DNA from 2 places in the Micromonospora sp. DT44 genome. Region 1 is predicted to be linked to the other one. Evidence: riboswitches for the same ligand, from Rfam matches in the RefSeq annotation. Region 1 holds a riboswitch; the other holds the start of a gene.
What was found. A riboswitch is a leader RNA that binds a small molecule or an ion and turns the genes downstream of it on or off. The one in region 1 is predicted to bind thiamine pyrophosphate.
Positions count from the first base shown of each region.

Region 1 (14,940 bases):
CGGTGACGCCGGTTCCGGGGCTGCGATGCTCCGGCCGGGCGGTGACGCCGGTTCCGGAGCGGACGGCACGAGCAAGGAGAGAGCCGAGTGATCCGATCGACGAGGTCCGGTCGGCGCGAGCCGACGCCACCGACGCCCCACCCGTCCGGCGCCCGGCCGCCGGCGCTGCCCACGGGGGCGGTGCCGAAGCACGTGGCCATCGTGATGGACGGCAACGGTCGGTGGGCCAAGGACCGCGGGCTGCCCCGCACCAAGGGGCACGAGGCGGGGGAGCACAGCCTCTTCGACACGATCGAGGGCGCCATCGAGATGGGCATCCCCTACCTGTCGGCGTACGCCTTCTCTACCGAGAACTGGCGGCGCTCGCCCGACGAGGTCCGGTTCCTCATGGGGTTCAACCGGGACGTCATCCGTCGACGCCGCGACCAGTTGGTCGACCTGGGCGTCCGGGTGGTCTGGTCGGGGCGTCCGGGGCGGTTGTGGAAGAGCGTCATCTCCGAGCTGCAGACCGCCGAGGAGATGTCCCGCGACAACTCGACGCTCACCCTGCAGTTCTGCGTCAACTACGGCGGGCACGCCGAGATCGGTGACGCCGCCGCCGCGATCGCCCGAGACGTCGCGGCCGGTCGACTGGACCCGGCGAAGGTCACCGAGAAGACCGTCGCGAAGTACCTCTACCACCCGGAGATCCCGGAGGTGGACCTGTTCCTGCGGCCCTCCGGCGAGGAACGGATCTCCAACTTCCTGCTCTGGCAGACCGCGTACGCCGAGTTGATCTTCCTCGGCACGCTCTGGCCGGACTTCGACCGCCGCCACCTCTGGTACGCGTGCGAGCTGTACGCCCAGCGGGATCGGCGCTTCGGAGGCGCGCTGCCCAATCCGGTGGCTCCGACGGCCTGAGTGAGGCTTATCCACACGTCACTCTGGGTATCAGGAACGTCAGGAGCCACTGACGGAGGTGAACCCACATGATCCAGAAGCGCATTGCCCAGTGGGCGGTGATGGCCGTCGCGGCGCCACTGGCCGCGGCCGGCGCGCGTCGACTCAGCCACACCCTGGAGGCCCGCCGTGGTCCCTCCGGGGCGACCCGGCTGCTGACGAGGGGCGCGGACCTGATCCGCCCGCAGAAAGCCAAGCGTCGCCGGTTCTGGTAACGCAACCCCACCACCCACCCGACGCCGCCCCGCACAACGTGCGGGGCGGCGCGTGCGTCTCACCCTGTCGCTCGTCTGACCCTGTCGTGCGTCTGACCCTGTCGCTCGCCTCACCCGTCGCTCGCCTCACCCCGTCGATCATGGAGTTTTGGTGGCCGGTTTAGCCGCATTCACGACTTTCGTTCACCACCACAACTCCATGATCGACAAGGCGGGGGTGGGGCGGGGGCGAGGTCGGGGCGGGGCGGGGGTGGGGCGGTGAGGTTGGGGCGGGTCGAGGCGGGTCGAGTCGGGGCGGGGCGGGTTGGGGCGGGTCGGAGTTTGGTGGGTTGTGGGTTTTGGGGCTTGGAGGGGTGGGGGTCGGTAGGGTTCGGAAAAGGGGGGCGGGAACTATCGGGCGGGGTGGGTGTGCGGGATCTCCGGTACAAGATGATCATGGCGTTGAACGCGGCCGACCTGGGCGATCCGATCTGCGAGCAGGTCGCCGAGATCTGCGCCGAGATCGCCGAGCAGCACTGCGCCGAGTTCGGTCACACGCCCGCGCTGCGCACCGGTGAGATCGCCGAGCTGGCCACCGGAGAGCCGGCCCTGACCTGGGCGCCGTCGATCCCCGACGCCGGGCAGCGTGCCTGGTGACCGCGCCCGCGCCGGCGGTCGACTTACGCCGCGCCGAGGACCGCTTCGCCACCCGGATCTCCTGGCTGGACTCGAAGCACTCCTTCTCGTTCTCCCGGCACTACGACCCGGCCAACACCCACCACGGGCTGCTGCTGGTCAACAACGACGACGTGGTCCGGCCGGGCGCCGGCTTCGAGACCCACCCGCACCAGGACATGGAGATCGTCACCTGGGTGCTGCGAGGTTCACTCGTACACCAGGACTCCACCGGCCACTCCGGGGTGATCTACCCGGGCCTGGCCCAGCGGATGAGCGCCGGCACCGGCATCCTGCACTCGGAGAAGAACGACGCCTGGCGGCTCCTCGACAACCAACAGCCGCACAGCGACCCCGTGCACTTCGTGCAGATGTGGGTGCTCCCCGACGAGCAGGGGGTGGACCCCGGCTACGAGCAGCTGGAGATCGAGGACGAGTTGCTGCGCGGCGGCCTGGTGCCGATCGCCTCCGGAATGGACCGCTACGACGGCGCGTCCGCCATCCGGATCCGCAACCGGTACGTGACCCTGCACGCCGCCCGCCTCCGCCCCGGCGACGAGGTCACCATCCCGGACGCGCCCTTTGTGCACGTGTACGTGCCCGACGGCACGGTCACCCTGGAGGACAGCGGCCCACTCGGCACCGGGGACGCGGCGAGGCTCACCATGACCGGCGGTCGACGGGTCACCGCCGACGAGCCGGCGGAGATCCTCGTGTGGGAGATGCACGCCACCGTCGCCTGAGCGCTCGCGATGCCTCGCATGATCACGCCCGAACGTGGATGTAGTGGCCTCCCGCCGTCGGGAGGCCACTACATCATGGATGGCGCGCGATCATGTCCGCGTCGTCAGGCCGGGGACTCCGTCTTGTCGCCAGCCCAGGTGGTGTGGAACGAGCCCTCGCGGTCCACACGCTGGTAGGTGTGCGCGCCGAAGTTGTCCCGCAGGCCCTGGATCAGCGCGGCGGGCAGCCGCTCGGCGCGCAGCGCGTCGAAGTACGCCAGCGACGACGAGAACGCCGGCGTCGGCACACCCGCCTGCGCCGCGTCGGCCACCACCCGCCGCCAGCTCGGCACGCCCGCGCTGACCGCCTCGGCGAAGTACGGCGCCACCAGCAGCGTCGGCAGGTCGGGCTGCTCGTCGTACGCCTCGCGGATCCGGTTCAGGAACCGGGCCCGGATGATGCAGCCACCCCGCCAGATGGTCGCCGTACCGCCCAGGTCGATGTCCCAGTTGAACTCGCTGCTGCCGGCCCGGATGTGGTCGAAACCCTGGGCGTACGCGACGATCTTGGAAGCGAGCAGCGCCCGGCGGACGTCCTCGACGAACGCGTCCCGGTCGGCCACCTGCCACTTCTCACCGGCGTCCGGGAAGGCCCGGCGGGCCGCCTCGCGCTGGTCGACGTGCCCGGACAGCGAGCGCGCGAACGTGGCCTCGGCGATCCCGGTGATCGGAATGCCCAGGTCCAGGGCGCTCTGCACGGTCCACCGGCCGGTGCCCTTCTGCTCGGCCCGGTCCTGCACGATGTCGACGAACGCCCGGCCGGTCGCCGCGTCGGTGTGCGCCAACACGTCGGCGGTGATCTCGATGAGGAACGACTCCAGCTCGCCGCTGTTCCACTCGCGGAAGATCTCGGCGATCTCCGCCGGGGTCACGTCCAGCCCGGCCCGCAGCAGGTCGTACGCCTCGGCGATGAGCTGCATGTCGGCGTACTCGATGCCGTTGTGCACCATCTTGACGAAGTGCCCGGCGCCGTCCGGCCCGACGTGCATGCAGCACGGCACACCGTCCACCTGGGCGGCGATCTTCTCGAACATCGGCCCGAGCTTCGCGTACGACTCGGTCGAGCCACCCGGCATGATGCTCGGGCCGAGCAGCGCGCCCTCCTCGCCGCCGGAGACGCCGGTGCCGCTGAAGTGCAGCCCCTGCGCGCGCAGCGACTCCTCGCGCCGGCGGGTGTCGGCGAAGTGGGCGTTGCCACAGTCGACGATGATGTCGCCCTCGTCCAGCAGCGGCACCAACTCGTCGATGACCGCGTCGGTGGGCGCACCGGCCTTGACCATCACGATCACCGCGCGGGGTCGTTCCAGCGACGCCACGAAGTCGGCCATCGACTCACCGGGCACGAAGGTGCCCTCGTCGCCGTGCTCCGCGACGAGGCTGCGGGTGCGTTCCGGGGACCGGTTGTGCACCGCCACGGTGAAGCCGTTGCGGGCCAGGTTGCGGGCCAGGTTCCGGCCCATCACCGCCAGCCCGGTCACGCCGATCTGCGCTGTCGCCTGCTGAGCCATTCGTGCCGCCACCTCTCGCCGTCGAACTGTCCCTGCGACGGTATCGCGGCATCCGGCCTCACGGGCAGGTCGTCCCACGGCGGGTCACCGCCTGGTCGCGGCCAGTCCGTCCACCGCGTCCACCGGCCGACCGAGGTACACGCTCACCCCTGGGCCAGTCGTTCCTCCACCCGCGCCACCTTCGCGGTGAGCGCATCGGTGACTCCGGGCCGGACGTCGGCCTTGAGGACGACGCTCACCCGGGGGGCCTGCGCGGCCACCACGTCGACGGCGCGCTTGACCACCGCCATCACCTCGTCCCACTCGCCCTCGACGGTGGTGAACATGGCGTCGGTCCGGTTCGGCAGCCCGGACTCGCGGACCACCCGTACCGCCTCTGCCACGAGGTCGCCCACGGAGTCGCCGCCGCCCAGCGGGGTGATCGAGAACGCGATCAGCATCTGCCGATCGTGCCAGTAAATTCGGATGCGCGTCTCCCCAGCCGGTGGTTAGGGTTCCGGCATGCGTAACTGACGCCCCACTTCCGAGCCGGTCCGCCGCCCCGCGTCGCGGTCCGTGCGCTCCCGGGCGTCGCGCGTCTTGATCCCCGCCGTTCAGCGGCGTCGAGCCTGCCTGATCCCCGGTGAGCAGTACCTTCCCACCCAACCGTCGCGCCGCGACGGTCACCAGCCGATCCGACCGACCGCCGCAGCGCGGGAACGGCCGGGACGGTCGGCACCGAAGGAGGCCCGGATGCCCGCCAGGCGTAACCCGAGAAAGTCCCGTACCCCGAAGACGACCCCGCCCGGAACGACCCCGGCGGCCGACCACGGCCCGGCGGCTCGCGGCCCGTTGGCTGACCACGGCCCGGCGGCCGGGGATGGCCCGGCGGCTGGTCGCGGCCTGTTGGCTGACCACGGCCCGGCGGCTGGCCGCGGCCCGATCCTGCCGACCCGCCCCGATGTCGCGGTCGAACCGGCACTGCCGGCGGCCCTGGTCGAGCCCCTGCCACTGGCGGCGCTGGTCGACCCGGCGGCGACCGTCGAGCCGCTGCCGCTGGCGGCATTGGTCGATCCGGCGGCTACCGGCGAGCCGCTCCGGCCCGGTGCTGTCCCGGCCGACGCGGCGCTGCCTGTCGACGTGCCGGCGGCTGTCGACGCGCCAGCGGTGGAGGATCTGCGCACGCCGGCCAGCCGACCCTCGGCACCGACGGCCGGGCCGCCCACAGGCGGGGGCAACCGCTCGGCCGGCGGCCGTAGCCAGCCGGCCGGGCAGACCCGCCGATACGCCTTCCGGCGTAGCTGACCGAGCCGTGCGCCCCCGCGGGCGCACGATTCGGTGACAGCAACTTCAGGGATGTAGTGGCCTCGTCAGTGCGGGAGGCCACTACATCCCTGAACTTGCGCGGATCTTGCCGCCGGCCTGGCACGCGACCGGCCCGGCACGCGACCGGCCCGGCACGCGACCGGCCGGCGTGGGCCGGGGTCAGCCGAGTAGGGGGCGGAAGGTTCCGGCCAGGATGCTCGTCGTCAGGGCGGCGCCGGCCAGCGCCGCCGCGCCGACGACCAGCAGCGTGTCGGCGAGCCGGAAGCGCTGCCGGCGGGCCACAGTACGGGGTGTGCCGGCGTCGAATCCGCGCGCGTCCATCGCGACGGCCAGCCGGGTACCTCGGCGGATCGCCCCGACCAGCAGCGCGAACGCCGTGGACGCGAAGAGTCGTAGCTTGGCCACGGGGTTGCGCCCCGCGTCGACGCCGCGGGCACGGCGGGCCATGCTGATCATCTGCCACTCCTGCCCGAGCAGCGGCACGAGCCGGAACGCGGCCAGCGCCCCGATGGCGAACCGTGCCGGCGCCTTCGCGTTCTGGATCAACGCGTCCGCCAGGTCGGTCGGATCGGTGGTGGCGAAGACGATCACCCCGGGCAGGGCCACCGCGAAGATCCGCAGCACCAGGCCGAGCGCGGTGAGCAGCACGCCGGTGCTCACCAGCACCGGCCCGGCGTCCAGCAGGACGCGACCGGACTGGTCGGCGGCGAAGAGCACCAGGGTGACCAGGATGCCGACGGCGCTGAGCAGCAGCGGTAGCGCCCGCCGGGCCAGTACCCGGTAGCGCAGGCCGAACAGCGGCAGCACGGCCAGCTCGACGGCGATGGCGATGGCGGGCGCCACCGGGTCGAGCGTGGCCAGCAGGGTGAACGAGAAGACCAGCGCGGCGGCGAGCTTCGCCACCGGATTGCGGCGGGCCAGCGGCGCTCCGGGCCGGGCGACCGGCTCGATGCTGATCATCGGCGTGGCTCCTGTTCAGCGCTGCGGCTCGCCGACCGCTCCAGGGTGACGGTGCGGTCGGCGAGCGCGGCGACGAAGTCCGCGTCGTGGGTGACGCTGACGACGCCGTGCCCGGCGTCGCGCAGGTCGGCGAAGAGGTCGACCAGCTCGCCCCAGGTCCGCCGGTCCTGGCCGAAGGTGGGTTCGTCGCAGATCAGCAGGTGTGGCGCGGTGGCCAGGGCCGTCGCCACGCTGAGGCGTCGCGCCTCCCCACCGGAGAGGGTGTACGGGTTGGCCGCCGCGAGCCGAGTCAGTCGTAGCCGCTCGAGTAGCCCGGCCACCGTCGCCTTGACCGCTGCCTCGGGTTGACCCGTCCGACGTGGGCCGAGCGCCAACTCGTCGAAGACGGTGCCGGTGACGAACTGGTGCTCCGGGTCCTGGAAGACCGACCCGATCCGCCGCGCCAGCGTGGGCGCGCGCCAGCGGTGCGGGGGAGTGCGATGGTGGGCGCCGGCCAGCTCGGCCGAGGCGGTGACCCGGCCGGTGCCCGGTTTGAGCAGCCCGCCGAGCAGCAGCGCCAGGGTGGACTTGCCGGCACCGTTCGGTCCTCGTACGGCGAGGGCCTCTCCGGCGCGTACCGTCAGATCGGTGGGGCCCAGCCGCGACGGCAGGCCGAGCCGGTCGGCGGTGAGCAGCACGTCGCCGCTGGCGGCGGTGGCCCGGCGCGGCGCGATGGGGCGACCGGGCACCCAGACGCCCTCGGCGGCGAGGGCGTCGCCGTGCGCGGCGAAGACCGCGTCGGGTGGCCCGTCCGCGCGGATGCCGCCGCCGGGCTCCAGGACGACCACCCGGTTTACCAGGGGCAACGCCTCGGTCACCCGGTGTTCGACGAGGAGCAGGGTGGTGTCGGCGTCCAGCGCGCCCGCCACGGCGCCCCGGACCAGGGCTGCCCCGTCCGGGTCGAGGTTGGCGGTGGGCTCGTCGAGCAGCAGCAGGCCGGGTCGCAGGGCCAGCGCGCCGGCCAGGGCGAGGCGTTGCTGCTCGCCGCCGGAGAGGGCGGCCGTGCTGCGGTCCCGGGGGTACGGAAAGCCGACGCGCCGCAGCGCCTCGTCGACGCGCGGCCAGATCTCGTCCGTGGGTACGCCCCGGTTCTCCAACCCGAACGCGACGTCGTCGCCGCTGCGTGCCATGACCAACTGGGTCTGCGGGTCCTGAAAGACGATGCCGACCCGTTCCCGGCCCTTGCGCGGGTCGAGCCCGTCGATCTCGACGGTGCCCTCCTGCTGACCGGAGTCCTCCGGCAGCAGCCCGGCGAGCGCGGCGAGCAGGGTGCTCTTGCCGGCTCCGGAGGGCCCGAGCAGCAGCACCCGCTCGCCGTCCTCCACCCGGAGGTCCACCCCGCGCAGTGCCCAGGCCCGACGCCCGGCGTGCCGCCACCCGAAACCCCGCAGCAGAACCCCCACAACCCCTCCTTCCGGGCCCCCGCACGTTGTTGATCAAGAGGTTCGCGTCAGAATTCCGCCTCGCGGTGACGCGAACCTCTTGATCAACGAGGCAGGGGTCGGACGAGGCAGGGGTTGGACGAGGCAGCGTTGGACGGGACAGGGTTAGATCAGGGCGCGGGTTCGGCCTGATGGGAGACGGTCCAGGACGCCGGTGTTGGCCAGGGCGCGGGTGAGCGCCCAGCCGCCGACGCCCGCGATGATCGTGGCGCTGACGATGGTGAGCAGCGCGTACGGGATGCGGTAGTTGACCAGCTCGGTCTCGGTGTTCCAAACGAAGAAGTCGAACAGGGCCGCGCTGAGGCCGGTCAGCGCGCCGGCCAGCACGGCGGTCGGCAGCCCGTACGACCGGTAGCGGAAGGCGGCGAACGCCAGCTCGGCACCGATGCCCTGCACGATGCCCTGCGGGATGACCGTGCCCGCCCACTGGCTGCCCAGCAGCGCGGAGACGACCGCGGCCACCGTCTCGCAGTAGAGCGCGGCGCCGGGTTTGCGGATGACCAGCCCGCCGACCACGGCCGGCATCAGCCACACGCCGTAGATCAGCGTCTGCGCGGGCGGGAAGAAGGCGAACGCGCCCTCGGTGGCGCTCCAGATCAGGCCCCAGGCCCAGAAGATGACGCCGAAGGCGACCGCGATCACCGAGGCGACCACGATGTCGATCGTGCGCCAACGGTTGGTGATGTTGTCCATGCTGTGCTCCCAGTTCAGTGGAACGAACCAGGAGAAGACGCACGCCGCGCGTCCGGGGGCACCGGACCCACGGCGCGGCTGGAGGTCGACCGAACTCCCTGCGCTGGCATTACCCAGATCAGGTTCGAGGGTCTGCGGGCGTACCCGCACTCTCAGCGCTGTGCGCTCCCCTGTCGGATGTGAAGTTGTCTCGCTGACGCTAGCACCGACCAGGGGTAACAGCCCAGCAGGGCCTTTCCGAGGTCCGCGCATCCGGGTCGGCGCGACGACGGCTGGGTAGGCTGACGATCATGCAGGTCGACGCGCGGGGTCTGACATTCGAGGTACGCACCGACGGCCCGTCCGACGGCGTCCCCGTCCTGCTGCTGCACGGGTTTCCGCAGCACAGCGGCGAGTGGGACGAGGTCGTGCCGCCGCTGCACGCCGCCGGCCTGCGCACGTACGCCCTCGACCAGCGGGGCTACTCGCCGGGCGCGCGCCCCGCCGAGGTGGCGGGGTACCGGATTCCCGGGTTGGTCGCCGACGCGGTCGCGGTGCTCGACGCGCTCGGTCTGGACGCCGTGCACCTCGTCGGCCACGACTGGGGCGCGATCGTGGCGTGGGCGGTGGCCGCCGCGCACCCGCAGCGGGTCCGTACGTTGACGGCGGTGTCGGTGCCGCATCCGGCGGCCATGGCACACGCGCTCGCCACCGACGGCCAGCAGAAGGCCCGGTCGTCGTACATCGCGCTGTTCCGCAAGCCGGGCAAGGCCGAGAAGGTGCTGCTCGCGTGGCACGCGACGGCGCTGCGCAAGCTGCTGGGCGGGGTGGGCGACGCCGCCCGGGTGAACCGCTACGCCGACCCGATGCGCGAGCCGGGGGCGCTCACCGCCGCCCTGAACTGGTACCGGGCCATGTCCCGCGCCGACCTGGCCGCCGTGGCCCCGGTCGCCGTACCGACCACCTACGTGTGGAGCGACCGGGACGTCGCGATCGGCCGGACCGCCGCCGAGGCGTGCGCCGCCAATGTCACCGGCGACTATCTCTTCGTACCCCTGGCCGGGGTGACCCACTGGATCCCGGACGCCGCGCCCGCCGCGCTGGCCGAGGCGGTCCTGGCCCGGGTCGCCGGGACGGCCTGAGCTGTGACCGTTCCCACCGGTGGGCCGGGCACCCGCCGGTCCCTCGCCGCGCAGCTCCGCCTGCTGGGCGTACGCCCCGGATCGACGGTGCTGGTGCACGCCGGCATGCGCCCGCTGGGCTATGTCTGCGGCGGACCGCAGGCGCTGGCGCTCGCCCTGCGTGACGCGCTCGGCCCGGACGGCACGATCGTGGTACCCACCCACACCCCCGACAACAGCGACCCCGCGCAGTGGCGGAACCCGCCGGTGCCGGTGGACTGGTGGCCGCTGATCCGCGCCGAGATGCCCGGCTTCGACCCGGCGGTCACGCCGAGCCGCTACATGGGCGTCCTCGCCGAGACGGTCCGCTGCTGGCCGGGAGCAATGCGCAGCACGCACCCCCACGTGTCGTTCGCGGCGCTCGGCCCGACGGCCGGGCAGGTCGTCGCCGGGCACGCGCTGGCCGACATGCTGGGCGAGGCCTCACCGCTGGCCCGGCTCTACGACCTGGACGCCGACGTGCTGCTGCTCGGAGTCGACCACAGCGCCAACACCTCGCTGCACCTGGCCGAGTACCGCCGTCCCGCCCTCGTCCGCGAGCGACTGGGCGCGGCGGTGCGGACCGGTGACGGCGGCCGGGAATGGGTGTGGTGGCAGGACGTCCAGCTCGACGAGAGCGACTTCGGCGCGCTGGGCCGGGACCTCGACGCCACGACGGTGGTCCGCGTCGGCCCGGTGGGCGCCGGGACGGCGAGGTTGATCCGCCAGCGGGCGGCGGTCGACTTCGCGGTGCGGTGGTTCGCCCGCAACAGAGGGACGGAGGACGTATGACGGTGAGCGCCGAGGACTACCTGAGGGTGGTGACGGAGACGATGTCCCGGGTGGCCGCCAGCCAGCGGGACGCCGTGGGTCGGGCCGCCGACCTGATCGCCGACGCGGTACGCGCCGACGGGGTGGTGCACGCCTTCGGCACCGGGCACTCGGAGGCCCTCGCCATGGAGATCGCCGGCCGGGCCGGCGGGCTGGTACCCACCAACCGGATCGCCCTGCGGGACCTGGTGCTGCTCGGCGGTGAGCCGGCCGACGTGCTCGGGCCGCTGCTGGAACGGGACCCGGCGGTGGCGCACCGGCTCTGGGCGTTGGCTCCCGTACGGCCCGCCGACATCTTCGTGCTCGCCTCGAACTCCGGGGTCAACGGCGCGATGGTCGAGTTCGCCACGCTGCTCAAGGAACGGGGTCACAAGCTGGTCGCGATCACCTCCGCAGAGCACTCCGGCCGGATGACCTCCCGCCACCCGTCCGGGCGCAAGCTGGCCGACCTCGCCGACGTGGTGCTCGACAGCGGCGCTCCGTACGGCGACGCGACGCTGCCGCTGCCCGACGGGGGTGCGGTCGGCGCGGTCTCCTCGATCACGGCCGCGCTGCTGGCCCAGCAGATCACCGTGGAGGTGGTGGCTCGGCTGCTCGCGGCGGGTGAGCGGCCCCCGGTCTACCTGTCGGCGAACATCCCGGACGGGGACGCGCACAACAACGCGCTGGAGGCCCGGTACGTGGGCCGCATCCGCCGCGGGTCCTGACCCGGGCCGATCGACCTCGCGGTGTCCGGCGGATGGCCGGCAGGTGGCCGAGACCTGTCGTGAACCTGTTTCGCGCTCGGTCGGGTGGGGCATTGGCGTTGCAGCCGGCGGCCGGGACCGCCGGCAGTACCGTCTCACCGGAGGTAGCGCGTGTCCAAGGAGACCGAGAAGCAGCGTTGGCAGCGCAACTTCGCCGACCTGCTCCAGGAGTTGCGAGTCGCCCAGACCGGCGTGCAGATCCTCTTCGCCTTCCTGCTCACCCTGCCGTTCAGCAACGGGTTCACGCGGACCAGCGAGTTCCAGCGCGACGTCTACATCGTCGCCCTGCTCGCCGCTGCCGCGGCCACCGCGATGATCATCTCGCCGGTGGCGTTCCACCGGGCGCTGTTCCGCCAGGGGCGCAAGCCGGAGCTGGTGCGGTTCGCGCACCGCATGGCGACCGGCGGTCTCGGCTTCATGCTGATCGCCATGGTCAGCGCGGTGCTGCTGATCACCGACTTCGTGCTGGACCGGCCGATCGCCTTCGTGCTGAGCGCGCTGGCCGGGCTCTGGTTCCTCGTCTTCTGGGTGCTCCTGCCGTTCGCCCGGCGCAACTGGGGTGACGACGACATCGACGACGAGGACGACGACCCGGAGACGCTCAGCGTCGGCTGACCTCCGTCGATGTTCACGCCACGCTACCCCTGGGTAACAACCGGGGGTAGCGTGGCGTTAGTCGCACACGTCGAGCAGCCGCACCGAGCTTCGAGGGGGCAGCCGTGACCACGACACAGGACGGCCGAGAGGCACCGGACGGCCCCGACTCCGAAGCCGCCGCCGGGTCTGCCGCACCACCCGCCGCCGGGTCTGCCGCACCCGCACCCGCCGCCGGGTCTGCCGCACCCGCACCCGCCGCCGGTAGCGCCGCGCCACTGCCCGCCGAGGCCGGACAGGTCTCCGAGAAGGAGGCCCGCAGGGTCGCCGAGGCCGCCCGCGAGTCCACCTGGGACCGTCCCAGCTTCGGCAAGGAACTGTTCCTCGGCCGGTTCCGGCTCGACCTCATCGACCCGTGGCCGCGCTCCGACCCGGACGACGTGGCCCGCGCCGAGGAGTTCCTCGGTCAGCTGCGCTCCTTCGTCACCTCCGAGGTGGACGGCGCGGCCATCGAGCGGGACGCCTCCATCCCCGACTCCGTCTTCCACGGCCTCGCCGACCTCGGCGCGTTCGGGATGAAGATCGACCGGAAGTACGGCGGCCTCGGGCTGAGCAACCTGCACTACTGCCGGGCCCTGATGCTGGCCGGCTCGGCCAGCCCGGCGATCGGGGCGCTGCTCTCGGCCCACCAGTCGATCGGCGTGCCGCAACCGCTGAAGATGTTCGGCACCGCCGAACAGAAGCAGCGCTTCCTGCCCCGACTCGCCGCGGGTGAGGTCTCCGCGTTCCTGCTCACCGAACCGGACGTCGGCTCCGACCCGGCGCGCCTCGCCACCACCGCCGAACCGACCGACGATGGCACCGGCTACCGGCTCAACGGCGTGAAACTCTGGGCCACCAACGGCACCGTGGCCACCCTGCTGGTGGTGATGGCCCGGGTCCCCGCCACCGACGGTCGACGCGGCGGCATCACCGCGTTCGTGGTGGACGGCGACAGCGCCGGCATCACCCTGGAACGGCGTAACGAGTTCGTCGGCCTGCGCGGCCTGGAAAACAGCCTGACCCGCTTCCACGACGTGTTCGTACCCGCCGAGAACGTCATCGGCGGCGAGGGCAAGGGCCTCAAGATCGCCCTGACCACGCTGAACACCGGCCGGCTCTCGCTACCGGCCATGTGCGTGGGCGCCGGCAAGTGGGCGCTGCACGTGGCCCGGGGATGGGCCGCCGACCGCGTCCAGTGGGGACGGCCGGTGGGCGAGCACGAGGCCGTCGCCCAGAAGCTCTCCTTCATCGCCGCGACCACGTACGGCATGGAGACCATGCTCGACCTGTGCTGCCTGCTCGCCGATGACGACCGCAACGACATCCGGATCGAGGCGGCGCTGGTCAAGCTCTACGCCAGCGAGATGGCCTGGAAGATCGCCGACGAGCTGGTCCAGATCCGGGGCGGGCGCGGCTACGAGACAGCCGACTCGCTGGCCGCCCGCGGGGAACGCCCGGCCAACGTCGAGCAGGTGCTCCGCGACCTGCGCATCAACCGGATCTTCGAGGGCTCCACCGAGATCATGCACCTGCTCATCGCCCGGGAGGCCGTCGACGCCCACCTGTCGGTGGCCGGCGACATCATCGACCCGGAGGCGGGGCTCGGCCGCAAGGCCCGCGCCGGCGCCCGGGCAGGAGCGTTCTACGCGCGGTGGCTGCCGACCCTCACGGTCGGCAAGGGCCAGAGCCCATCGGCGTACGCCAAGTTCGGCCCCCTCGCCAGCCACCTGCGCCAGGTGGAACGCTCCTCGCGCAAGCTGGCCCGTTCGACGTTCTACGCGATGTCCCGCTGGCAGGGAAAGATGGAGCGCAAGCAGGCGTTCCTCGGGCGCATCGTGGACATCGGCGCGGAACTGTTCGCCATGTCCGCCGTCTGCGTCCGGGCGTACGCCGAACGTGACTCCCACCCGGAGAACGTCGAGCTGGCCGACCTGTTCTGCCGGCAGGCCCGCGTTCGGGTGGACGCCCTGTTCGCTTCCCTCTGGGACAACACCGACTCGGTCGACACCGCCGCCGCCAGACGGATCCTCGCGGGCCGCTACGCGAGCGTGGAGGAGGGCGTCGTCACCCCGTCCGCCGAACTGCCCTGGGTGGCCCGCTGGGAGCCCGGCCCGTCCACCGTCGAGGACGTCCGCCGCCGCATCCCCCCGAAACCGTAACCCTCGCGCCAGGTCCCCCACCCCACCAGCGGGACGATCGCGGCGTCGGCGGGGACGGTCGCGGTATTGGCGGGGACGATCGCGGTATTGGCGGGGACGGTCGCGGCGCAAGATCGTGCTCGATACTGGATCCAGTGGCATCCCTCCGCCCCCGAGGCCACTACTTCCTGGTTCGAGCACGATCTTGGGGCGGGGCGGGGCGGGGCACGTCAGCGGGCGACCGCCCAGGCCAACACCCCGGCCAGGATCAGACCGTTGAGCGCGGCCAGCGCGAGGTACGCGGCGGGCGGGATCTTCTTGCCCCGGCGGACGAAGGAGACCAGGACGGCGGCGTAGCCGAGCAGCAGGACGGCGATGACGATCAGGAAGTAGAACACCCGAAGACCTTAACGGCCTCCACCCGCACCCCCGAGCCGCCGCCACACCCCGTGTCCGCCCCCAAGCCCGTGTCCGCGTCGATCTTGCACTTTCGGTCGTCAATTCAGCACGGTATGCCCCCTAAGTCACCACAGAAAATGCAAGATCGCGGGGGTGCTCACCGCCCAACCCCGTCGATCATGGAGTTGTGGTGGCCGTTATGGGAATCTACGGGTGCTTTGTCACCCACCAGAACTCCATGATCGACGAGCGGGGCGGGGCGGGGCGGCGCGGGCGGGGCGGGGCGAGGGTGGGGGTGGGGTGCGCGGGCGAGGGTGGGCGTGAGGGTGCGCCCGTGGGCGGGGCTTGGGCGCGGGTGGGCGAGGCGCGGGCCGGCGTGGGCGCGTGGCGAGGGTGCGCCCGTGGGCGAGGGCGTGGGCTTAAGTGGGGGAGGGCGCTGGTGGGGTAGGGCCTGGGTGGGGGAGGGGGTTAGCGGGTTTTGTTGCGGAGGCCTAGGTGGCGTAGTTCGAGGGCG
Region 1 covers NZ_JBNCKS010000023.1:8,457-23,396, reverse strand. The annotation lists gene recO (DNA repair protein RecO) at 1-91, shown strand, start outside; gene ACLQ25_RS15375 (isoprenyl transferase) at 88-900, shown strand; gene ACLQ25_RS15370 (hypothetical protein) at 969-1,154, shown strand; gene ACLQ25_RS15365 (thioredoxin reductase) at 1,590-1,790, shown strand; gene ACLQ25_RS15360 (pirin family protein) at 1,787-2,551, shown strand; gene gndA (NADP-dependent phosphogluconate dehydrogenase) at 2,656-4,098, opposite strand; gene ACLQ25_RS15350 (MTH1187 family thiamine-binding protein) at 4,242-4,538, opposite strand; gene ACLQ25_RS15345 (hypothetical protein) at 4,831-5,382, shown strand; gene ACLQ25_RS15340 (energy-coupling factor transporter transmembrane component T family protein) at 5,563-6,363, opposite strand; gene ACLQ25_RS15335 (ABC transporter ATP-binding protein) at 6,360-7,805, opposite strand; gene ACLQ25_RS15330 (ECF transporter S component) at 7,950-8,537, opposite strand; TPP riboswitch at 8,615-8,719, opposite strand; gene ACLQ25_RS15325 (alpha/beta fold hydrolase) at 8,828-9,658, shown strand; gene ACLQ25_RS15320 (aminoglycoside N(3)-acetyltransferase) at 9,662-10,468, shown strand; gene ACLQ25_RS15315 (sugar isomerase domain-containing protein) at 10,465-11,214, shown strand; gene ACLQ25_RS15310 (DUF6328 family protein) at 11,365-11,868, shown strand; gene ACLQ25_RS15305 (acyl-CoA dehydrogenase family protein) at 11,973-14,048, shown strand; gene ACLQ25_RS15300 (hypothetical protein) at 14,258-14,425, opposite strand; gene ACLQ25_RS15295 (hypothetical protein) at 14,895-14,940, opposite strand, start outside.

Region 2 (14,940 bases), on a different contig from region 1:
GGTGACCGCCTCTTGAAAAGCGCTGGTCATCAGTTGGGCGACTGCGGATGGGTTTTCGGCTCGCATGAGGGCGCCTAGGACGGCTACTCCTGCGGCTCCTGCCTGCACGCAGGCGGTTACCTGTTCTGGTGTCTCGACTCCCCCTAGGGCCAGGACGGGTATTGGGCTGATCTCGATCAGGTTTTGCAGGCCCGTTGCTTGTAGGGGTGGGCCGTAGCCGGGTTTGGTTCTGGTGGGCCAGATTGGGGAGAGGGTGGCGTAGTGCTCGGTGGTGAGGCGGTTCAGTTCGGTTTCGTTGTGGCAGGAGCGGCCGACCAGACGGTGGCGTGGCGGCGGGTACGGGCCGGCGGACGGCAGGTGGACGGCGTCGCCGCCCAGCGGGTCGGGGCCGGCCACGATGAGGGTCCCGCCGGCGTCGGCGAGGATCGCGCGTAGCTCGACGGCGAGGGCGGCGCGCTCGGCGCGGGGCAGGTCCTTCTCCCGCAGCACGACCCAGCGCACTCCCCCGGCGACCGCCCCCGCCACGACCCGTTCGAGACCGCTCCTGGCGACCAGCCGATCGGTCAACAGGACGACGCCCGACGGTGGCGGCCCCGTCACAGGTCCGGTCTTCCCTCGTCGGGGGTGGACGCGAGGGCATGGAAGCGCCGGGCGATCCGGCCCGCGCCCGCCGCGAGGCGGCCGGCCTCGACGGCGTACCGCATCGCCGTGGCCATCGCCACCGGGTCGGCGGCCCGGGTGACCGCGCTGGCCAGCAGGACGGCGTCGCAGCCCAGCTCCATGGCGAGCGCCGCGTCGGAGGCGGTGCCGATGCCGGCGTCGAGGATCACCGGCACGTCCACGCTCTGCCGGATCAGCCGGATGTGGTGGGGGTTGCCGATGCCGAGTCCCGAGCCGATCGGCGCCCCGGCGGGCATCACCGCGGCGCAGCCCACGTCGGCGAGGCGGCGGGCGAGCACCGGGTCGTCACTGGTGTACGGCAGCACCGTGAAACCGTCGGCGACGAGTTCCTCGGCGGCGCGGAGCAGCTCCACCCCGTCGGGCAGCAGCGTCCGCTCGTCGCCGATCACCTCCAACTTCACCCAGTCGGTGTCGAACGCGTCGCGCGCCAGCCGGGCCACCTTCACCGCCTCGGTCGCGGTGTGGCAGCCGGCGGTGTTCGGCAACAGCCGTACGCCGCACCGGTCCAACAGGTCCAGCAGCCCGCCTCCGGTGCCCGGCGCGGTGTCCACCCGGCGCAGCGCCAGCGTGACCAGTTCCGTGCCGGACGCGCGGATCGCCTGTTCCAGCACATGCAGGTTCGCGGCCCCGCCGGTGCCGAGGATCAACCGCGAGTCGAACGTCTCCCCACCCAGTTCGAACGGCACGCCGCTCACCCGCCCTGCGCGGCGGTGAGCACCTCGACCTGGTCGCCGTCGCGCAGCTCCGTGCCCGGCCAGCCGGCCCGGGGCACCACCTCGCCGTTGACCGCGACCGCGACGCCACGCTGGTGCGGCGCGACGTCCTGGACCAGGTCGGCCACCGACGCGCCGCCGGGGACGCTGCGCCCGGCCCCGTTCACCGTCAGCTCCATCACTCCTCCTCGCAACTGCTTCTCGGGCCGGCGAACCGGCCGGCGAACCGGTCGGCGCCGAAGCCGGTGAGCAGCGGGTCGGGCGTTCCGGTGAGCACCAGTTCGGTGATCGCCTCGGCGGTGACCGGGGTCAGGACGATGCCGTGCCGGTGGTGCCCGGCGGCGGCCAGCACGTCCGGCCGGCCGGGCAGCGGCCCGAGGATCGGCGCGTTGTCCGGGGTACCGGGGCGTAGACCGGCGACGGCCTCTACCAGGTCGTACTCGGTCAGCTCGGGCAGCAGGTCGACACCGGCGCGCAGCAGCCGCTGCACCGCGCCGGCGGTGACGGTGTTGTCGGACCGCTCCTCGACCGTCGCGCCGAGCACCACCTCGCCGTCGGCGCGGGGCACCAGGTAGACGTGCTCGCCGTCGGCGTACCCCCGGATCACGTGCCGGAAGCCCGGCGCGACGCCGCCGGGCGCGCGCAGCCGGAGGATCTGGCCCTTCACCGGCCGCACGGGCAGGCCGGTGAGGGCGGCGGCGCCGCAACCGGCCGCGACCACGGTGACTCCGGCCTCCACATCGGACAACCGCCGGACCGGTCGCGGCACGAACGCCGCGCCGGCCCGCCGCGCGGCCGTGCGCAGCGCCGGCACCAGCAGCCGGGGATCGACCTGGTGGTCGGTGGGCGCGAGCGCGCCGCCGCGCACCCGGGGCGCGAGCGCCGGCTCGCGGTCGCGCAGCTCACTGGGGCGCAGCGGCGTCACCGGCAGATCCAGACCCTGTTGGTACGCCCACAGCCGGCGGGCCTCGGCCAGGTCGTCGCCGGTGAGCCCGACCATCAGGGTGCCCTCGGTCCGGTAGCCGATCGTGGCGTCGCTGGCCTCGGTCAGCTCGGCGGCGAACGCGGGCCAACGCGCGGCGGAGGCCACCAGCAGCTCGGTCAGTCGCCGTTCCCCGAAGTACGCCTCGGCGACCGGGGAGAGCATCCCGGCGGCGACGGCCGACGCCCCCGACCCGGGCGTCGGGTCGTGCACCTCGACGCGCAGTCCACGGGTGGCACAGCGCCACGCGATCGCCAGCCCGATCGGGCCCGCGCCCACCACCGCCACGTCGGCGCGGGTCACGCCAGCGCCCGCAGCAGGTCGGTGGTCGCCCGCCCGGGATCGGCGGCCGAGGAGACCGCCCCGACGACGGCCACCCCGTACGCCCCGGCGGCGCGCAGCGCCGGCACCCGGTCGGCGGTCACTCCCCCGATCGCGATGACCGGCACGTCGACGGCGTCGACGACGTCGCGTACCCCGACGGACCCGATGGGGTCGGGCAGGCCGGCCTTGGTGCTGGTGGCGTGGCACGGGCCGACGCCGAGGTAGGTGGCCCCGGCGACGACCGCCTCGACCGCGCCGCGCGGCTCGCGGGCGGTGACGCCGAGCACGCCGGTGGGGCCGAGCACGTGCCGGGCCGCGGCGACCGGCAGGTCGTCGGCGCCGACGTGTCCACCGGCGGCGCCGACCGCCAGCGCCACGTGCAGTCGGTCGTTGACCAGGCACGTCGCCCCGTACGGCGTGCACAGCGCGAGCACCCGGGCGGCCAGGTCGTACGCCTCGCGGTCGGTGGCGGAGTCCTGGACCCGGACCTGCACGACGAGGTCGGCGTGGGCCGCCGCGAGGGCGGCCCGGACCACGGTGAGGGGATCGCGCCCGGGTCGGGTGTCGGTGATCAGATGCAGTCGCCCAAGGGACGGCACGGCAACGCTCCTCCCTGCGCCGGCATTATCCGGATCAGGTTCGACGGTCGGGGGCTGTCAGCCCCCCTCTCAGCCCGGTACACCGGGCTCCCGTGGGTTACTTGCGTGTCACCGTACGACAGATCGGCCTCCTCTGCCAAGGGTGGGTCATCGGTCCCGTGGGGGCGCATCGATCGGGGTGCTTTCTCCTGTCCTGTTCGGAATGTCGCCTGCCGTTGCAGAACCGTTACCCGCCGGCATCTTGCCGGACATCGATGCAGCAGAACTAATTTGTTCAGCGATTCGACAAAATGCCGGCGTGGACGCCCTGGCACGGCGTCCCCACCGGCTCCATCTGGGACGGTCTTCGGCGAGCCGGCCCCGCGATCCCTGTCCACCGCGACATTGGAGGCGGCGTGTCCCGTTCTCGTCGTGCCCGTTTACCACTCACCGCTACCCTGTTGTCCCTCGCGCTGACGTCGACGGCCCTCATCGGGTCCCCGGCGCAGGCGGCTCCGACCGGAGCGCAGATCCCCGCGCGAGACGTGCCTGTCGCGGCTCCGCTCTCCCAGGCGGTGCCGAAGGCGCCGAAGGCCGCAGCGGCCGACCCCTACTCCGTCCTGATCTTCTCGAAGACCGCCGGCTTCCGGCACGACGCCATCCCCACCGGCATCGCGGCCATCCAGCAGCTCGGCGCCACCAACGGCTTCACGGTGGACACCACCGAGGACGGTGCCGCGTTCAGCGACGCCAACCTCGCCAAGTACAAGGCCGTGATCTGGCTCTCCACCACCGGCGACGTTCTCAACGCCGACCAGCAGGCGGCCTTCGAGCGGTACGTGAAGGCCGGCGGCGGTTACGTCGGCGTCCACGCCGCCTCGGACACCGAGTACAGCTGGGCCTGGTACGGCGACCTGGTCGGCGCGTACTTCGCCAACCACCCGCAGAACCAGCAGGCCACCGTCAAGGTGGAGGACTCGGCCCACCCGTCCACCGCCGGACTGCCGGAACGCTGGTCCCGGTTCGACGAGTGGTACAACTTCCAGACCAACCCCCGGTCGGACGTGCACGTCCTGGCCAGCCTGGACGAGAAGAGCTACACCCCGGGCGCCGGCGCGATGGGCGCCGACCACCCGACGGCGTGGTGCCAGGACTTCGACGGTGGCCGCTCCTGGTACACCGGCGGCGGGCACACCCGTGAGTCGTACGCCGAGCCCGAGTTCCTCAATCACCTGCTCGGCGGCATCCAGACGGCGGCCGGCGTGGTCGACGCCGACTGCGGCGCGTCGAAGACCTCCAACTTCGAGAAGGTCACGCTGGACAGCAACACCAGCAACCCGATGGAGCTGGACATCGCCCCCGACGGGCGGGTCTTCTACATCGAGCGCGACGGTCGGGTGCAGATCATCAAGCCGGACACCGGCAACACCGTCACCGCCGTCGACCTGGACGTCTTCACCGGCAACGAGGACGGCCTGATCGGCATCCGGCTCGACCCGGACTTCGCCACCAACAAGTGGGTGTACCTGTACTACGCCCCGAACGACAACGTCACGCGGAACCTGCTGTCCCGGTTCACCGTGACCGGGGACACCATCGACCTGGCGAGCGAGAAGCAGGTGCTGCGGGTCGACACCCAGCGCAACACCTGCTGCCACGCGGGCGGCAGCATGACCTTCGACAGCGCCGGCAACCTCTACCTGGCCACCGGTGACAACACCAACCCGTTCGAGTCGAACGCGTACGCGCCGCTCGACGAGCGTCCGGGACGCCAGGACTACGACTCGCAGCGCACGTCGGCCAACACGAACGACCTGCGCGGCAAGGTGCTCCGGATCCACCCGGAGGACAACGGGACGTACACGGTTCCGTCCGGCAACCTCTTCGCGGCGGGCACCGAGAAGACCCGTCCCGAGATCTACGCGATGGGCTTCCGCAACCCGTTCCGGATCGGCACCGACCCGAAGACCGACACGCTGTACGTCGGTGACTACGGGCCGGACGCCAACGCGAACAACCCGGACCGGGGCCCGCGCGGTCTGGTCGAGTGGAACGTCGTGACCCCCGGCAACTACGGCTGGCCGTACTGCACGGGCACGAACGAGGCGTACAACGACTACACGTTCCCGTCCGGCCCGAGCGGCCCGAAGTTCGACTGCGCCGCTCCGGTCAACAACTCGCCCAACAACACGGGCCTGACCAACCTCCCGCCGGTCGTCCCGGCCACCGTCGACTACGGCTACGCCGGTGACGCGCGGTACCCGGAGATCGGTGGCGGTGGCGCCCCGATGGGCGGCCCGGCCTACCGGTACGACGCCAACCTCAACTCGACCCGCAAGTGGCCGGCCTACTTCGACGGCAAGGCGCTGCTGGGCGAGTGGAACCAGAACAAGATGTACACGATGCAGATGACCGCCGACGGCAAGTCGTTGGTGGACATCAACCAGTTGCTCCCCGGCATGTCGATGATCCGGCCGATGGACTTCGAGTTCGGTCCGGACGGCGCGCTGTACCTGATCGAGTGGGGCAGCGGCTTCGGCGGCAACAACGACAACTCCGGGGTCTACCGGATCGACTACACCGCCGGTGACCGTGCGCCGATCGCGGCGGCGGCCGCCAACCCGACCTCGGGTCCGGCCCCGTTGACGGTGGAGTTCTCCAGCGCCGGCTCCCGGGACCCGGACGGTGGCACGCTCACCTACGCCTGGGCGTTCGGCGACGGGCAGACCTCCACCGAGGCCAACCCGACGCACACGTACGCCACGGCGGGCAACTACACCGCCCAGCTCACCGTGACCAACCCGAAGGGCCGTACTGCGGTGGCCAACGTACCGGTCACCGTGGGCAACACGGCGCCGACGGTGACCATCGAGTTCCCGCCGGACGGTGGCTTCTTCAACTGGGGTGACCAGGTCCGCTACACGGTCAAGGTGACCGACCCCGAGGACGGCCAGATCGACTGCACCAAGGTGAACCTCCAGGTGCTGCTCGGTCACGACGAGCACGCCCACCCGCTGGAGCAGCACACCGGCTGCACCGGCACCGTCCAGACGTCGCTCGCCTCCGGGCACGGCGCCGAGGCGAACGTGTTCGCGGTCTTCGAGGCCACCTACACCGACAAGGGTGGCGCGGGCGGTTCCGGCGCGCTCACCGGCCGGCAGATCGAGATCCTGCAGCCCAAGCAGAAGCAGGCCGAGTACTTCACGGCTACCGGGCGTACCCCGGTGAGCACGGGCGGCGGCGACGCCGGCGTGCAGCGTGAGGCCGCGACCGACACCGCCGGTGGCGGTCAGAGCATCGCGTTCATCGAGGACGGCGACTGGTGGTCGGTCGTTCCGGCGAACCTCACCAACATCACCGAGATCCGGTTCCGGGCCGCCTCGGCCGCCGCTGGCGGTCGGATCGAGGTCCACGCCGGTGCGGTCGACGGACCGGTCGTGGCCACGGCCACGGTTCCGGCGACCGGCGGGTGGCAGACGTACACGGACGTGAGCGCGCCGGTGACCGGTGCCGCGAGCGGCGGACTGTACTTCGTGGCCCGCGACCCGAGCGGCGGAACGGGTTCGCTGTTCAACGTCAACTGGATGGACTTCGTCGGTCGCGGCGTCACCGAGAACGGGCCGCCGGTGGTCACCGCCACCGCGACCCCGACCACGGGCACCGCGCCGGTCACCGTCGCCTTCGACGGCACGGCCACCGACGCCGAGGGTGACACCCCGTTGACGTACGCCTGGGACTTCGGTGACGGCGGTACGGCGTCCACCCTGGACGCCAGCCACACGTACACCAGCATCGGCGCCTTCACGGCCACCCTCACGGTGACCGACAGCAAGGGCGCCAGGTCGTACGCCACGGTGCCGGTGCGGGTCAACGCTCCGGACACGTCCTGCCTCGGGGCGCGTTCGGACGACTTCAACGGCAACACGCTGGACAAGAGCCGGTGGACCACCGTGGTCCGGGAAAACCAGCTCTACTCGCTCAGCGGCGGCGCGCTGAAGCTGCCCACCGCGGTGGGTGACCTCTACGGCGCCCGCAACGACGCCACCAACCTGGTGCTCCAGCCGGCGCCGACCGGCGCCTGGGAGATGACCACCAAGGTCACCCTCCCGGTGACGGCCAACTACCAGCAGGCCGGCCTGCTGGTGTACGGCGACGACGACAACTACGCCAAGGTGGACCTGCTCTACAACGGCAGCCGGCGGGTGGAATTCATCCGGGAGACGGCGGCCACGCCGCGCAACGACGCTGCCGACGCCACCAACGCACCGGCGGGTGACACCGTTTACCTGCGGATCACCAGCGACGGTACGAACCTGACCGCGGCCGCCTCGGGCGACGGGCAGACCTTCACCGCCGTCGGCCGTCCGGCCGCGCTCGCCGGCATCACCAACCCGCGGATCGGGGTGTTCGCCCTCAACGGCGGCACCGAGGCGCCCGTGGTGGACGCCGCGTTCGATTCGTTCGTGGTCACGCCGGACGCTCCGGCCGGCCCGGTCGAGCCGTCGGACGAGTTCACCGGCAGCACGCTGGACAAGTGCCGGTGGGACGCCATCGTTCGGGAGGACCCGAACGGCTACCGGGTGACCGACGGCGCGCTGCGGATCGACGTGCCGAACGGTGACATCTACGGCACCGACAACACCGGGCCGAAGAACTTCATCCTCCAGACCGCGCCCTCGGGTGACTGGACCCTGGAGACCAAGGTCGACGGCAGTCTGCTGAACGAGCAGTACCAGCAGGCCGGTCTGCTCGTGCAGGCCGACGACGACAACTACGTCAAGTTCGACTTCATCGCGGACAACACGGCCGGCTCGGCGGTGACGCGGCGGATCGAGTTCCGCAGCGAGATCGCCGGGACGGTGCAGAACCCGCAGCCGGAGGCGACGAGCCTCACCTCGGCGGTGTGGTACCTGCGCCTGGCCCGGGTGGGCGACACCTTCACGGCGTCGTACTCGGCCGATGGGACGACCTGGACCACGCTGGAGGCACTGACCAACAGCGCGGTGGGCGCCACCCCGAAGGTGGGTCTCTTCACCCTCGGCGCCAACCAGACGGCGTCGAAGACGGCCGCGTTCGACTACTTCCGGTTGAGCACGAAGGTGGCCGACGACAAGGCGCCGGTCACCACCGCGGCGGTGTCCGGCACCCCCACCGACGGGTGGTACACCGGCCCGGTGACGGTCACCCTGACCGCCGCCGACGAGGCCGGCGGCAGTGGGCTCGCCAGCACGGAGTACCAGCTGGACGGGGCCACGGCGTGGACGGCGTACAGCGCGCCGGTGGCGATCAGCGGTGACGGCGAGCACGAGCTGCGGTTCCGCTCGACCGACAAGGCCGGCAACGTGGAGTCGACGAAGACCGTCACGGTCAAGATCGACGCCACCGCGCCGGTGACCACGGCGACGTTCGCCCCGGCGAACGACGCGGGCTGGCACAACGGGACGATCCCGGTGGTGCTGGCCTCGACCGACGCCGGTTCCGGAGTCAAGACGGTCGAGTGGTCGCTGGACGGTGGCGCGTGGACGCCGTACACGACGCCGGTCGAGGTGACCGGTGACGGGCAGCACGAGCTGCTGTACCGCTCCACCGACAAGGCGGGCAACGTCGAGACGCTCAAGTCGGCGATCCTGAAGATCGACGGCACCAAGCCGACGCTGCTGGTCTCCGGTATCGCTGACGGCCAGCTCTACGGCGACAGCCAGGACGTCCGCGTGTCCTGGCAGGCCGTGGACCCGACCTCGGGCATCGCGTCCGTGGTCGGCCAGCTCGACGGCAACACGTACGCCAGCGGCACCCTGCAGGCCATGTACGAGCTGTCGCTCGGCCTGCACGAGCTGACCGTCACCGCGACCGACAAGGCCGGCAACAAGACGACCTCGAACGTCCGGTTCTTCGTCACCACCTCGTTCCGGGACATGCAGTTCCTGCTGGACCGGTTCAAGGCGACGGGGCGGTTGTCGGCCAAGGCGCACAAGCAGTTGACCGCCAAGCTCGACGCGGCCCGCCAGGCCGAGGCGGCCGGCAACGACAACAAGGCGATCAAGCAGCTGACCCAGTTCCGGGACCTCGCCACCGACGCCACCCTGGTGGCCGAGGCCGAGATCCGGGACACCCTCACCCGGGACGCCGACGCGATGATCGTGCGGCTCGGCGGTGCGGCCAGCAAGGCCGGCGTCAAGGCCAATGACGGCGAGCCGGTCAAGGGCACGGGACGGCTCGGTGGCGACGCCACCCGGCTGGCACCCGGTCGCCAGCTCTGATCCGATCGAGGCCCCTCCCCGACGCCGGAGCGTCGGGGAGGGGCCTCCCTCATTAGGGAGGAGACGTCCGTGACGCGTATCCGCACGGCGGTCGCCGCCGTCCTCGTCGGACTGGCCCTGACGGGGTTCGCCGCTGCCCCGGCGGCCGCTCAGGCTGCTCAGCCCGCCCGCGCAGCGCAGGCCGACAAGCTCAAACTCGTGGTGGCCGGCGACGGCGCCGAGGGGGTCACCATCCAGGCCACCTACCCCGACGGGCGTCGGCTGGACCGGGTGGTGCGACTGGTCCTCACCGCCACCGGCCCGGACGGGCAGAAGGTCGGGCCGGTGCAGTTGGAGCCGCAGCCCGAGGGGCAGGGCTTCTACAGCAGCGGTCCGGTGCTCACCGCCGGCACATGGAAGGTCAAGGTGAACTCCCCCGCCCCGCTGCCGGGTGAGGCCACCGCAACGGTGCAGGCCCGTGCCGCGCAGTCTCCGCCCCCGCCGAAGCCGGTCGCGGTGACCAGGACGGCTGACGGCGCGGGCGGCGCGGACTGGTGGCCGTACGCGGCGGGCGGCCTGGCCGTCGTCGCCCTGGCGATGGGGGTGGCCATGCTGTTCGGCCGCCGCCGCACCACCACCTGACCGACAGGCGTTTCACCAACCGGGCCGGGCCGCTGTGTGCGGCCCGGCCCGTCGTCGTCTGACCGGCTCGTGATCCACTCGGCTTCCCTGACGTCGGGGCGTCCCGTGCAACAGATCACCCCTACTTCACCGACCGCGAGTGGATCAAGCGCGGCGCGCCGTCGAGCAACGGAACCCGCACGGCACCGGGCTCAGAGGATGTCGCGCAGGGCCGCCAGGTCCTCGTCACTCGGCTCCCAGGTGCCGGCGGCGGCGTTGGCGTGCACCTGCTCGGCGCTGGTGGCGCCGGCGATCACCGAGGTCACCGCGGGCTGGGCGGCCAGGCCACCGATCGCCACCTGGAGCATGGTCAGACCCCGCTCGTTCGCGTACGCCTCGATGGCCTCGATGGTGTCCCAGTCGGCCGCCGCGAGCCGGTCGGCGTACCGGCCGCCGCCGGAGAGCCGGCTGCCGGCCGGAGGCTGCTCGCTGCGCTTGTACTTGCCGGTGAGCAGGCCGTTGGCGAGCGGGAAGAACGGCAGCATGCCGAGGCCGAACCGCTCACACGCCGGGATCACCTCGGTCTCCACCGAGCGCTCCAGCAGGCTGTAGTGGTTCTGCGCGCTGATGAAGCGGGCCCGGCCGTTGGACGACGCGACCCAGTCCGCGTCGGCGATCTGCCAGCCGGCGAAGTTGGAGTTGCCCAGGTAGCGCACCTTGCCGTCACGGACCAGGTCGTCCAGCGCGGCGAGGGTCTCGTCGATCGGCGTACCCTCATCGGGCTCGTGCATCTGGTACAGGTCGATGTGGTCGGTGCCGAGCCGGCGCAGCGACGCCTCGACCGCACGGGCGATGTACCGGCGCGCGCCACGGGCCCCGAAGTCCGGACCGTTGAGGCCGTGCATGTCCATACCGAACTTGGTGGCCACCACCACGTCGTCGCGGCGACCCTTGAGCGCCTGCCCGAGCAGCTCCTCCGAGCCACCCTGCGGCTCGCCGTAGATGTCGGCGGTGTCGAACAGGTTGATCCCGGCGTCCAGTGCGGCATCCACCACCGCTCGCGTGCCGTCGAGGTCCAGCTTGCGGCCGAAGTTGTTGCAGCCGATTCCGACGACGGAAACCACGAGTCCGGAGTCGCCCAGCCGGCGATAGGTCATCTCATTCACGAGATCCACCCTATGCCGGCCGGACGCGCCCCCGCCCGGCGACCGATCAGCCGACGTCCCAGACCGGCTTCGGGGTCTCCACAACCTCGCTGTCGCCCCGGAACAGCACAAACCGGTCGAAGGATCGGGTGAACCACCGGTCGTGCGTGACGGCCACCACCGTTCCCTCGAACGCGTTCAGACCCGCTTCGAGGGCTTCCGCGCTGTCCAGGTCGAGGTTGTCGGTGGGTTCGTCGAGCAGCAACAGGGTCGCCCCGGACAGCTCCAGCAGGAGCACCAGGAAGCGGGCCTGCTGCCCTCCGGAGAGGGTGCCGAAGCGCTGGTCACCCTGCCCGGCCAGCTCGTACCGACTGAGCACCCCCATCGCCGCGTGCCGATCCAGCCCCTGGCGGTGCTCGTCGCCCCGCCACAGGATCTCGACAAGCGTCTTCCCCATCAGTTCCGGTCGGTCGTGCGTCTGGGAGAAGTGCCCGGGACGGACCCGCGCGCCGAGCCGGGCCACGCCGTCGTGCACCACCGGCGCGAGCGCGCCCGCGCCGTCGACCGGCCCGTTCGCCGGGTCCGGATCGGTGCCGCCGCGCGCCAGCAGCCGCAGGAAGTGCGACTTGCCGGTGCCGTTGGCGCCGAGGACCGCCACCCGGTCGCCGTACCAGATCTCCAGGTCGAAGGGGAAGGTCAGGCCGTCCAGCTCGAGCTGGTCGCAGACGACCGCGCGCTTGCCGGTCCGCCCGCCGGTCAGCCGCATCCGGATGTCCTGGTCCTTGGGGGGTACGGGCGGAGGCCCGGCCTCCTCGAACTTGCGCAGCCGGGTCTGCGCGGCCTGGTACCGCGAGGCCAACCCGTCGTTGTACGCGGCCTTCTGCTTGTACATCAGCATCAGCTCGCGCAGCTTCTGGTGCTCCTCGTCCCAGCGCCGACGCAGCTCGTCGAGGCGGGCGTGCCGAGCCACCCGGGCCTCGTACCAGCTGGCGAAGCCGCCCGGGTGCACCCAGGCGCTGCCGCCCTCGACGGCGACCACGCGGTCGGCGCTCTGCGCCAACAGCTCACGGTCGTGCGAGACGTAGAGCACCGACTTCGTCGACTCCCGCAGCCGCGCCTCCAGCCAGCGCTTGCCGGGCACGTCGAGGAAGTTGTCCGGCTCGTCGAGCAGCAGCACCTCGTCCGGGCCGCGCAGCAGCAACTCCAGGGCGAACCGCTTCTGCTGCCCGCCCGAGAGCGTACGTACCGGACGGTCCCGTACGGCGTCCCACGGCTTACCGAGCACGATGGTCGCGACGGTGTCGAAGAGCACCTCGGCGTCGTACCCGCCGGTCTCGCCCCAGGCGCCGAGCGCGTCCGCGTACGCCAGCTGGGCCTTGCCCGCGGCGTTGCTGAGCTTGCCGTGGGTCTCGGCCGCCCGCATGGCCGCCTCGGTCTCGCCGAGCCGCCGGCCGGCGTCGCGAAGCGCCGGTGGGGCCAGCGACAGGGCCAGGTCGGCGAGCGTCGTCTCGTCGCCGATCATGCCGATGAACTGCCTCATCACGCCCAGCCCGCCGGCCCGCGCGATGCTGCCCGCGCGTACCGGAAGGTCACCGGCGACCATCCTCAGCAGGGTCGTCTTGCCGGCGCCGTTCGGCCCGACCAGGGCGACCTTGGCGCCCTCACCGACCCGGAACGACACGTCGGCGAAGAGTTCCCGACCGTCGGGCAGGGTGTGCCCGACCGCTGCGACGTCCACGTATCCCACGCCGGGATCCTGCCCCAACCGGGACCGGTAGGGACATCCAATTACCGGGTGACCCGCAGCACCCGGAAGCCCTTCTGGCTGGCGTGCCGCTCGACCTGCCAGCCCTGTTCGACGAGCCAGCGGTGCAGCGAGTCGCCACCCAGGTGCCGGGCGACGACCAACCAGCCGACGCCGTCCGGGGCGAGCCGGGGCAGCCAGCGCCGCAGCAGCTCGTGCAGCTCGTCCTTGCCGACGCGGATGGGCGGGTTGGACCAGAGCTGGGCGAAGGTCACCTCCGCCGGTACGTCGTCCGGCGCGCTCACCCGGACCCGGTCGGCGGCGCCGATCCTCGCGGCGTTGGCGGCGGTGAGGTCGCGGGCGCGGGAGTTGACGTCGACGGCCCAGACGGTGCTGGTCGGCGCGAGGTCGGCCAGGACGCATGCGATGGGCCCGAACCCGCAGCCGAGGTCGAGCAGGTCACCTGTGGTGTCGGCGGCGGGCAGGTCGGCCTTGCGCAGGAGTACGGCGGTGCCGGGATCGAGACGGCTGGCGGAGAAGACACCGCCGGCCGAGGCGAGTCGGTAGTCGCGGTCGGCGACGGAGAATTCGACCTCGCGCGCCGGTGCGTCGCTGGCGGGCTGCGCGGTGAAGTAGTGGTCGCCGGTCACGTCGGCAATTCTCGCATCGGCTCGGGCGGCTCACGACACTGCCCACACCCACATTTCCCAGATATTACCCCCTAAAGGGACAATAACTCCTACTCTGGGCGACATGGTGTATCGGTACGAGTCCGAAGAGGACGCATTCGAGGACCCGGAGCCCGGGTCCGACCTGGACGTGCTCGGCGCCGGTCCCCCTCCACCGGCCGGCCCTTCACCGTCGCGTTTCCCCGCGCCGTCGCTGCCTCGACCCAACCAGTTGGTGCTGCCGTCGAACCAGCCGCCGCCGGCTCCCCGCGTCACCGCGCCGGTGGCTGCTCCCCGCAGCCGGGTCTACACCTCGGCCCAGCCGAAAGAGGCGTCCAAACGGCGCGGCGGTGGTCGACTCTGGCAGGTGGTGATCGGTGGCGCAGCCGTTCTCGTGCTGCTCGCGCTCTGCGGCATGGGCGCCGCCGCACTGTTGGTGGATCGCGATCCGACGCCACAGTCCACCCCGACGTTCCAACCGAACGCCGCGCCGTCCGCCACCGCGCAGCAGCAGGACCTCGACTCGCGGGACACCGACCAGGCGCCGCTCACCGCGAAGGAAGTCTTCCCCGACAAGGAGCTGAAGCTCGCCGAAGGCCAGCCCGCGTACCAGGTGCTCACGACCCAGTCCAGCGGCAGTTGCGCCGTCGCCGCCACGGACGAGGTCGCGGACCTGCTGGTCCGGCTCGGCTGCAACCAGGTCGTCCGGGCCACCCTGCGGAGCCCCGGCGGCGAGCACCTGGTCACCGCCGGCCTGTTCAACCTGACCGACAGGGCCAACGCCGAGCGGGCCCGGGACCGGATCCGGCAGATCCTCGACGAACGGCAGGGCCGGTTCCGGGGCCTCACCGCCGGCGACGACACCGATGCGCTGACCAGCGCCCCGGCCCGGGTGGGCTGGCAGGTCCGCGGCCACTACCTGGCGTACGCGCTGGTGGTCCGTGCCGACGGGACCGCGGTCAAGTCCGGCGACACCAAGATCCGGGAAGTCCTGTTCGACATGATCGAGGCGCACCTCAGCAAGGGCGTCCTCCAACGGCGGGCCGACCTCGGCACGGCCGGGCAGCCGACGGCGGCGTCCACCGAGGGCAGCGGCAACCAGAGCGGCGGCGGGGACGGCGGCTGACCCGCGACCGCGTCCGACGGGTGTGCGCCGAACAGGTGGCACACCCGTCGTCGTCCGTACCGGGGTCCGCCCGTCAGCCCTCGACCGGCACGCGCAGCCGGCGCGTCAGGTCGGCACGG
Region 2 covers NZ_JBNCKS010000002.1:123,521-138,460, forward strand. The annotation lists partial or broken gene ACLQ25_RS01875 (thiamine phosphate synthase) at 7-600, opposite strand; gene ACLQ25_RS01880 (thiazole synthase) at 597-1,376, opposite strand; gene thiS (sulfur carrier protein ThiS) at 1,373-1,573, opposite strand; gene thiO (glycine oxidase ThiO) at 1,573-2,679, opposite strand; gene thiE (thiamine phosphate synthase) at 2,676-3,299, opposite strand; TPP riboswitch at 3,294-3,403, opposite strand; gene ACLQ25_RS01900 (ThuA domain-containing protein) at 3,695-9,538, shown strand; gene ACLQ25_RS01905 (hypothetical protein) at 9,608-10,159, shown strand; gene ACLQ25_RS01910 (aldo/keto reductase) at 10,351-11,313, opposite strand; gene ACLQ25_RS01915 (ABC-F family ATP-binding cassette domain-containing protein) at 11,351-13,030, opposite strand; gene ACLQ25_RS01920 (class I SAM-dependent methyltransferase) at 13,072-13,677, opposite strand; gene ACLQ25_RS01925 (hypothetical protein) at 13,781-14,821, shown strand; gene truA (tRNA pseudouridine(38-40) synthase TruA) at 14,895-14,940, opposite strand, start outside.
Region 2: linked by a shared signal. The riboswitch ahead of thiE (thiamine phosphate synthase) and the one ahead of ACLQ25_RS15330 (ECF transporter S component) in region 1 are both predicted to bind thiamine pyrophosphate.